DNA from 2 places in the Mycobacterium heidelbergense genome. Region 1 is predicted to be linked to the other one. Evidence: riboswitches for the same ligand, from Rfam matches in the RefSeq annotation. Region 1 holds a riboswitch; the other holds the start of a gene.
The links. Region 1 has a riboswitch for fluoride ahead of G6N25_RS09565 (MutS-related protein). Riboswitches for the same ligand answer to the same signal wherever they lie in the genome.
Positions count from the first base shown of each region.

Region 2: linked by a shared signal. The riboswitch ahead of G6N25_RS15830 (inorganic diphosphatase) and the one ahead of G6N25_RS09565 (MutS-related protein) in region 1 are both predicted to bind fluoride.

Region 1 is NZ_AP022615.1:2,029,962-2,034,673, reverse strand. It holds gene G6N25_RS09575 (PPE family protein) at 1-1,260, shown strand, start outside; gene G6N25_RS09570 (DUF732 domain-containing protein) at 1,290-1,613, shown strand; fluoride riboswitch at 1,660-1,720, shown strand; gene G6N25_RS09565 (MutS-related protein) at 1,754-3,286, shown strand; gene G6N25_RS09560 (MutS-related protein) at 3,397-4,712, shown strand, end outside.
Region 2 is NZ_AP022615.1:3,344,259-3,348,970, forward strand. It holds gene G6N25_RS15820 (amino acid permease) at 1-1,852, shown strand, start outside; partial or broken gene G6N25_RS15825 (prolyl oligopeptidase family serine peptidase) at 2,031-2,546, shown strand; gene G6N25_RS15830 (inorganic diphosphatase) at 2,584-3,072, opposite strand; fluoride riboswitch at 3,418-3,479, opposite strand; gene G6N25_RS15835 (MFS transporter) at 4,307-4,712, shown strand, end outside.

The sequences.
Region 1 (4,712 bases):
TCGGTGATCTCGAGCCTGACCGGTGGGCCCTGGATGGGTCCGTCATCGCTCGCCATGGCGGCCGCCGTCGCACCCTATGTGGCCTGGATGCAGGGCACCGCCGCACAAGCCGCCGAAGCCGCCACCCAGGCCACCGCGGCGGCGGGCGCCTACCAGACGGCGTTGGCCGCCCACGTGCCGCCGCCCATCATCGCGGAGAACCGCGCCCTCGTGGCCCGGCTGGTGGCGACCAATCTTTTCGGCCAAAACACCGCGGCGATCGCGGCCAATGAGGCCGAATACGACGGGTTTTGGGCTCAAGACGCTACGGCGATGGATACCTACTTCGCCTCCTCGGCCAGTGCCTCCAACAACCTGACACCGTTCACCGAGCCGCCACAGACCACCGACTCCGCGGGCACAACGACGCAAGCGGCCGCGGTGGCCTCCGCGGCCGCCACGCCGGCCGGCACCGCGGCGTCAACCGCGAGCACAGCGGCCAGCTCAACCAGCGCGTCCGGCGGGATTCTGGGATTGCTGGCCGGGCTGGCCACCGACTACAACGACTTCTGGGTGGATCTGCTCAACACGGTGCCCAACGGGGACGCGTGGTTCACCGGCCTGTATAGCGCCGTCAAGGTTCCGCTTGGGCTCACCACGCAGTTCAACGACATCGGGCTGTTGATCAACTTTCCCGTGTCACAGTGGCTCAAGTTCGCCCCGCCCGTGGCGTATGGCGCACTGCCCAAAGACGCGCTGGGTGCCGGGCTGGGAGCGTTGGGCTTCGGCCGGGGCACGCTCTATAGCGCGGTCTCGGCGAGCATGGGAAATGCCGGCACATTGGTTGGAAGACTGTCGGTTCCGCCGAGCTGGGCCACGGCCACCCCCGCCATCAGGACCGTTGCCGCCGCCTTGTCGGCCGCCGGGCCCGATGCCGTGTCCGCGGCCGCGCTCGGCGGGGGAAGCCTGCTCAGTTCGATGTCGGTGGCGGGAATGCTCGGCAGCGCCCTGGGGGCGGGAGCTCCCACCGCGGTGGGAGCCGGCGCGCGCGGACGTCTCACCCCGATCAAAGACCTCAAAGGCAAGCAATCGCCGGAGCAGCTCAAGCGCCTGGTCGCACAGATATCGGAGAAACCCGAAAGCGTGCAGCACCATACTGTCGATCAAGACGGCCTTGACGCCCTGCTCGAGCAACTGGCGAAAAAGCCCGGCATCCACGCGGTGCACCTGTCCAAAGCCGACAAGCTTAAGGCCACGCCATCCGAAGCGCAATTAGCCTAGCTTGCAACATAATTGGAAGACAGTGAGGTATGAGAACACTACTGACGGTACTCGGTGTTTCGGCGATGATCGGGCTGGCCGCGCCGGCCTACTCCGATCCCGCTCCGGTTCTCGACGGCGACGACGCAGGCTTTCTCGCCGCTTTGCGCCAGGCCGGCTTCAGCTTTTCCAACCCCGATGCCGCCGTGGGCGCCGGCCGAGCGGTGTGCTTGTGCTTGAACAACGGCGAATCGGGCCTCGAGCTGGTGCACGACGTCAAAACCCACAATCCCGGAATGGACATGGAGATGGCATCCAATTTCGCCCTTCTCGCCGCGAAGTTCTACTGCCCCCAGCAACTCTCCAAAGCCTGAGCCGAAACCGCGCGGTGGCGGGCGCGTCCCCACCGATTCGGGTAACATCGAGGCAGGCGATGAAGCTCGCCCCAATTGCCACACCGGCTGATGGCTTCTACCACGTCAACGACGCACGGTAGAAGGTGGGGTAATCCGAGATGGCGAGCTTTACCAGCATCCTTGATCCCCGGGCCGGCAGCATCATCGGTACCGACACACCGCCGGACTGTTTCGCCGACCTGTATCTCGACCAGGTCATCGGCGCGGTGACGGCCGGATACGGTGGGAGTGATCTCGCACGTATCTTCTACGCGCCCCAACGGCAACCGTCGGTCGTCGAGTACCGCCAGCAGGTATTCCGCGATCTCGAAGACGATGAAACACGGGCACCGGTACAGAATTTCGTTGACGGCATGCGCACCGTACGAAGTCGGCTTCACGTGGCCCGGAACGCGTGGCATCGGCTACAGAAACAGGGCTGGCTGGTTGCCGCAATCGAAACCTATTGCCACGCGGTCGCGCTGCTGGGCGACGGTCTCACATACGTCCAACCGCGTTCTCGGGGGTTGCGTGACTTCGCCGACCACGTGAGGCGCTACGTCGACGGCGACGTTTTCAAGCGGCTGGTAGCAGACACCGAAGCGGTCCGCGAGCAGCTGCACGCGATCCGCTACTGCGTGCACGTCGACGGTCTTCGGGTCAATGTCGAGAAGTTCGGCGAACAAACAGATTACAGCTCCGAGGTCACCGCCACGTTCGAACGTTTCGCCACCGAAGTCAGCAAGGACTACCACGTCGCCCTCCCGGATTTCAAAGACATGAACCACGTCGAGGAGCGGATTCTCGAATGCGTAGCCAAACTCCATCCCGAGTCCTTCGCGCTGCTCGACAACTTCTGTAGCCGGCACGAACAGTTCATCGACCCCGCCATCGCCCGATTCGAACACGAAATCCGGTTCTACCTGTCCTATCTCGCGTTCATCAGGCGCTTCACCGCGGCCGGACTGGCGTTCAGCTACCCAGACGTCACCGATGAGCCGGGCGTCGTGGACGTGCAGGGCGCCTTCGACCTGGCGCTGGTGATCAACACCGCGGAAGGCGAAAGCCGCCCCGTCACCAACGACTTCTATCTGTCGGAATCCGAGCGAATATTCGTGATCACCGGCCCGAACCAGGGTGGTAAGACGACCTTCGCCCGAACCATCGGCCAATGCGCCTACCTCGCGTCAATCGGCTGCCCGATACCTGCCGGTGCCGCCAGACTGACGTTGCCCGACCAGATCTACACGCATTTCGAACGGCAGGAGGACCTCTCGACGTTGCACGGCAAACTCGACGACGAGTTGGTGCGCATCCATGACATCCTTTCGCGCGCAACCGATGCGAGCATCATCGTCATGAACGAGAGCTTTTCGTCCACCACGGTCAACGATGCCCTGCTCATCGGCCGAGAGGTGCTCGAACGAATCATCCAGCTGCACTGCGTCGCAGTCTATGTCAGCTTCCTCGACGAGCTGTCCGCGCTGGATCCGGTGTGCGTGAGTATGGTCGGCGACGTGGCGGACGACGATCCCACCCGGCGGACATTCACGTTCACTCGCCGGCCCGCCGACGGTCTGGCCTACGCCGCCGCGTTGGCCGACAAGTACGGCCTCAGCTACAACGTCCTAAGGCAGAGGATCAGCCAATGAAAGTTCGACTACTACATCCCGAACACGACCCCGACCTGGCGCCACGACTGCCCTGGCAACTGCAGGATCTCGTCGACAAGGATCTCGAGCTTCCGCGGGTCTACCGGGCGATGGCCGCTGACGACGAGTTCTTGTTCGAGACCGCCAAAAAGGTGGTGCCGCTGACCGTCATCGACCCCGACGTCATCGTCTACCGACAGCAGGTGCTGTCCGATTGTCTGGCCAATCGTGGTGTGGTGCGGCAGATGTATGGCGTCGCGGTCGACGGCGTCGAGGTGCGGCGCAAGGTGTTCCTCGGGGGATTGATGTCCCGCAACCCCGAGGCCATCCTGCGCCGCTCGGTACGGATCCTTGAACTGCTCGCCATCAACCTTCGACAACTGCGCGGCCTCTGCGACGAGCACGCCAAGGGATTCAGCTCGCCGGGATTTCGGCAGCTGTTGGCGATGATCGACGACCAACTCAGCGATGAGTACCTGGAGCAACTCGACGCGGACCTCGGCGAATTGCAGCTTCCGCGGGGCGTGCTACTCAGCGCTCAGCTCGGGCTCGGCAACAAGGGGGCGGGCTATCGGCTTCACCAGCCGCCGCAGCGCAGTTGGTGGGACAAACTGACCGGAAACCGCAACGGTTCCTGTGGTTTTGTCGTCGATGCCCGGGACGAGGCCGGCGCTCAAGCCCTCACCGAGTTGGCCGGGCGTGCAATCAACGACATCGCGAATACCGTCACCCAATCCGCGGACCACGTCCAAGCGTTCTTTGGGCGGTTACGGACCGAACTGGGTTTTTATTTGGGCTGTGTGAACCTTCATGAGCGGCTCACCGAAGCCGGTGTGCCCACCTGTCTTCCGATCCCCACACCAATCGGCCCACCACAATTCGGCTGCCGCGACCTGCGCGACGTGGCACTGTGCCTGACCAGTGGCAAACCTGTTACCGGCAATGACATTGACGCCGAGGCGAAGTCGTTGATCGTCATCACTGGAGCCAACGAGGGCGGGAAGTCGACGTTCTTGCGCAGCGTGGGCACCGCACAGGTCATGATGCAAGCCGGCATGTTCGTGACCGCGACATCGTTTCGCGCCAATGTCCGCGACGCCGTCTTCACGCATTTCAAGCGGGAAGAGGATGCCAGCCTTACGCACGGCAAGCTCGACGAGGAGCTTGCCCGCATGAGTGAGATCGCGGAGTTCGTCGGCTCGGCGTCGCTGCTGCTGTGCAATGAGTCGTTTGCCTCGACCAACGAGCGCGAAGGATCACAGATCGCGCGAGACGTGGTGCGCGCCATGGTCGAAAGCGGGGTCAAGGTCGTCTTTGTGACACATCTGTACGACCTTGCTCACAGTCTGAGCGCGCGAGACGACCCCGCCGATTTATTCCTGCGCGCCCAACGTCGCCCCGACGGTGTGCGGACTTTCCGCCTGAA
Region 2 (4,712 bases), 1.3 Mb from region 1:
CTGCTACGTGAACCTGCGCGGATTAAAGGAAGCGGGATGGCAGTTCGCGTTGCCGACCTACTTCTTCGTCATCATGGTCGGCCTGACGATCGTGGTGGGCGTCGCGCGCGCCATGGCCGGCGATCTGCCCGTCTACCACCCCGCGCAAATGCCCGGAACCGTGCCCGTCCATCAGTCCAACGGCCTGGTGATGGGAGCGACCGTCCTGACATTGCTGCGTTCGTTCGCCAACGGCGGTTCGTCGCTGACGGGGGTCGAGGCCATCTCCAACACCGTCGACGTGTTTCGAAAACCGCAGGGCCGCAACGCGCGTCGGGTGCTGACCGCCATGGCGACCATCCTCGGGCTCCTGCTGGCCGGCGTCGCCTACCTCGCGTATGTCACCCACGCCACGCCATATCTCACCGAATATCCGTCAGTCCTGTCGCAGATCGGCCGCGCGGTGTTCGGTCAGGGCCCGATCGGCGACGTCTTCTACATCCTCGTGCAGGCGTCGACCGCGGCCATCCTGTTCACCGGCGCGAACACCAGCTTCAACGGATTCCCGGCGCTGGCGAGTTTCGTCGCCGAAGACCGCTTCCTGCCGCGGCAGCTGACGAAACGCGGCCACCGCCTGGTGTTCTCGAACGGCATCATCACGCTCACCGCGCTTTCGGTGGCATTGCTGCTGGCGACCGGCGGCTCGGTCAACGCGCTGGTCCCGTTCTACGCGATCGGCGTGTTCACCGGGTTCTCGATGGCCGGCTACGGAATGACCAAACACCATCTGACGCACCGGGAACCGGGCTGGCGCCGGCGCCTGGCGATCAACCTGTCGGCGGGGATCCTGTCGACGATCGTGGTGGGCATCTTCGCCGTCGCGAAGTTCACCGAGGGCGCCTGGCTCGTCGTCGTCGTGTTCCCGGTGCTGGTGTTCGTGCTGATGCGGCTCAACCGGGAATACCGCGCCGAGGCGGCCATTCTCGAGATGTTCCGCACCGATCGCCCCGAACTGGTGAAGTACGCGCGGCACAAGGTGTTCGTGTTCGTGAACTCGGTCGACCTCGCCGTGATCGAAGCGCTGCGCTACGGGCGGGGACTGCGGGCCGACGAACTGGTCGCGGTGCATTTCATGGTCGACGACGCGCACGCCAAGGTGCTGCGAAACCGTTGGGATCACTTCGATCTCGACACCCCGCTGCGGATCGTCGACTGCCCGGACCGCCGGGTCACCCGGGCGGCGCAGGTTCTGGTCGCCAAGGCGCGCGACGAGCGCCAGAACACCAACGTGACGGTGTTGCTGCCGCGTCGGACCTACGCGCCGCTGCTGGGACGCCTGCTGCATGACCGCACCGCCGACAAGGTGGCCCGGGCGGTCAGCCTGATCCCGGACGCCGCGGCGACGATCGTGCCCTACGACGTGCAATCCCGGATCAAGGAGGCGTACCCCGAAGGCTTCGAGCAACGAATCGCGCGCGAGCTCGACAAGGTCGAAGCGTGGGTCTCGCGCAGCGAGGAGCAGGAAGTCGAAGCCTATGAGCACCCCGAGCGGCCGCCATCGGTGATCACCGTTGGGGGCCTCATTCCCGGGCAGCGCGCCACCTTCGAGGGGCGGGTGAGCGAGGTCCAGGACGTCAACGAACGCCGGCGGACCGTCCGGCAGATCGTCGTCGGCGACAATAGCGGCGAAATCACCATCACGTTCCGAGCCGGCCACGGGGGCGCCGACATCCAGCCCGGGCAGCTGCTGCGGATCATCGGCAAGCCCAGGCAAAGCGGCAGAAAGCCCATGGAGATGGTCGACCCGGCGTACCACGTGATCGAGGACCCCGCGCAGGTGGGCGAACTCGGGAAAACCAAGGATCGGCCGTGAAGCGACTGACCAGCCGTGCTGGTGTCCGCGCTGGGCCTCGCGTTCACCGCCAACGGCTACCGACCGCTGACCAGGCGCGGTTACGGGTCGGTGTTCGCGTTCGCCTACGGCCTGTTCGCGTCGGAACTTCCGGTGCAGGCGCTCGGCGTTCAGGCGGCGGCGCTGGCGGCGGTGTCGCCCGGGCTGGATCGCGATCACCGGGGGCTCGGCCGGCGGGCATCTGTCGTCGCTGGCCGCGCTTACCCCCAACGATCCGCGGTTTCAGCCGGGTTTCGAGGGGGCCGACACCCGGGTGCAGGCGGCCGTCCCGTTCTACGGGGTCTACGACTTCACCCGATCCGACGGCGCGATGCATCCGCTGATGGTGCCGATGGTGGCCAAGCGCGTGTTCAAGCTGAGTCGCACGGAGATAGCCGAACCTTTCCGGATCGCCTCACCGATCAGCCACGTGTCCGAAGACGCCCCACCGTTTTTCGTGCTGCACGGCACCAACGACTCGTTGATCCCGGTCGAACAGGCCCGCAGCTTTACCGCGCGCCTCCGTGAGGTCAGCCGTCAGCCTGTGGTATATGCCGAGTTGCCGTGCGCGCAACACGCTTTCGACATCTTTGGGTCCGCCCGCGCGGCGCACGCGGCGGTGGCCGTCGAGCAGTTCCTGGCCGAGATCTACGCGTCGCGTCGGGTCACGGCCTAGCCGCTGGCTGCCCTCGTCGCCCCGCTCGTCCGTGGCGTCAGTGACCGTTGGCGCGAAACCGTTCGAAGGATCGCTTCACTTCTGCTTCCGCCGTTTCCCGATTGCCCCAGTCGGCGGCCTTGACGAACTTGCCCGGCTCTAAGTCCTTGTAGTGCACGAAGAAGTGTTTGATGGGCTCCAAGACAAAGGACGGCACGTCGTCGACGTCGGTGATGTGATCCCATCGCGAATCGCCGGCCGGCACGCACAGAACCTTGTTGTCGCCGCCGGCCTCGTCGACCATCTGGAAGATGCCCACCGGGCGTGCGGCGAGCACGACACCGGGAAAGACCGGCTCGGGCAGCAGAACGAGGGCGTCAAGAGGGTCGCCGTCGTCGCCGAGGCTGTTTTCGATGAAGCCGTAATCCTCGGGATATCCCATCGAGGTGTACAGGTAGCGGTCGAGTCGGATGCGGCCGGTGTTGTGGTCGCTCTGGTATTTGTTGCGCTGTCCCTTGGGGATTTCAATGGTTACGTCGAATTCCATGTGACTACTCCTGATTGTCGGCGAGTCGTGCGTGGATCGTGTGCGGGTCGGTCGCGTTCCGGCGGCGCGCCGATTCACCCGGATACCGTTGTGCGAGTGGTTCGTTGACGTCCAAAGCCGGCGCGCGACGCCTCCGCCGGACATGCCGTCGGACCCTCCCGCAGGGGTGTTGAGGCGCAGCATTATACCAATTTATATGCGAACGGCAAGGGCTCGCAGGCAACACCCAGGTGCCTGATCGGGTCGACACAGTAAACGAGATCACGAGCCGGCGCACCGCAGGGGCGGAGTACAACCGAATCGGAGGGTGGGTGCGAATGTCGGCGCGCTTCACCTACGACTCCTATGTTCGCAGGGGCCATCAGCCGGATCGGCGGTTCAGGGCGGGCTCCATCGCCGCTGTCAGTTAAGCAATGGAAATCGGCTTTGGTCAAGCGCGGCGAGGCCGTCCCGTCGGACCACGACGACGCCATGTCTGCGGAGGACGGCGCTAGCCTCGATCGCAACTTAGTTATAAATCCATTGATTAGCAACAGATTTGGACTACATATCACGCGGACACCCCGTCTTGGCGCGCACCGGCCGGTTGTGATCGACGCCACCCATGGCCGTCGGACGGGCTCGGGACCCCCTCGGTGCTCGCCTGGCCGTTACGTGTCGTGGCAACCGCCCGGCCGCGCTGCCCACTTCGCCGCCGGTTACAGGGTGGACGCGTCTGGACGTAATGTTTCAATCAGCTGGAAGTCTCCTGTGCATCGGCCATGGTGGGTTGTTTGATCAACATAATTCGGCTTGACTGTCAAGCAATAAGATCACGAAAGTTTTAAATGTGCGTCGTCGGCTCTGACGGCGCACGATGGCGGTGGGGCTCGCCATAACCGCGCGTCAAGCATCGACGGCCAACGGTCCCTGCGGAACAGATCAGTGCCCGGCCGGCCACAGGCGTGGCCGGGTGTGACGCAGGAGGACCGTAAGTGGCCGTTCAATCTTCGTCGATAGCTGCGATCCCGCTTCCCCCGTTGCGATGTCGTCGGTGGTGTCCGCGGCCCGGCGGGTGCTGTCGCGGTCCCCGTTCGGGTCGGCTGCCGGCATATGGGATGTGAAACACCAAGCACTCCGGATCTTTTCGATCGGTTGGCGATCAACCATGAACGAACCCGATCACAATCGACCCGCCATATATCCGGGTGGCCTGACGGTCGCCCCAACAGTGTCCGTGAAAGGTAAAAGACGCATGGCGCGTTCGCGCATCACCGACTGGAATCCAGAAGACCTCGTGGCCTGGGACGACGGCAACGGCGCCATCGCCCGTCGCAATATGGTGTGGCTGGTTGTGAACGTGCACATCTCCTTCTCGGTCTGGTACCTCTGGTCGGTGATGGTGCTGTTCATGCCGCAGTCCGTCTACGGCTTCTCGACCGGTGACAAGCTGCTGGTGGGCGCCACGGCGTCGCTGGTGGGGGCGCTGGTGCGCATTCCATATTCGATGGCCGCCAACTGGTTCGGTGGCCGCAATTGGACGACGTTCTCGTCGCTGGTGTTGCTGATCCCCACCATCGGGGCAATCGTGTTGCTTGCCCATCCCGGACTGCCGTTGTGGCCGTATCTGGCGTGCGCCGCGTTGACCGGGTTGGGCGGCG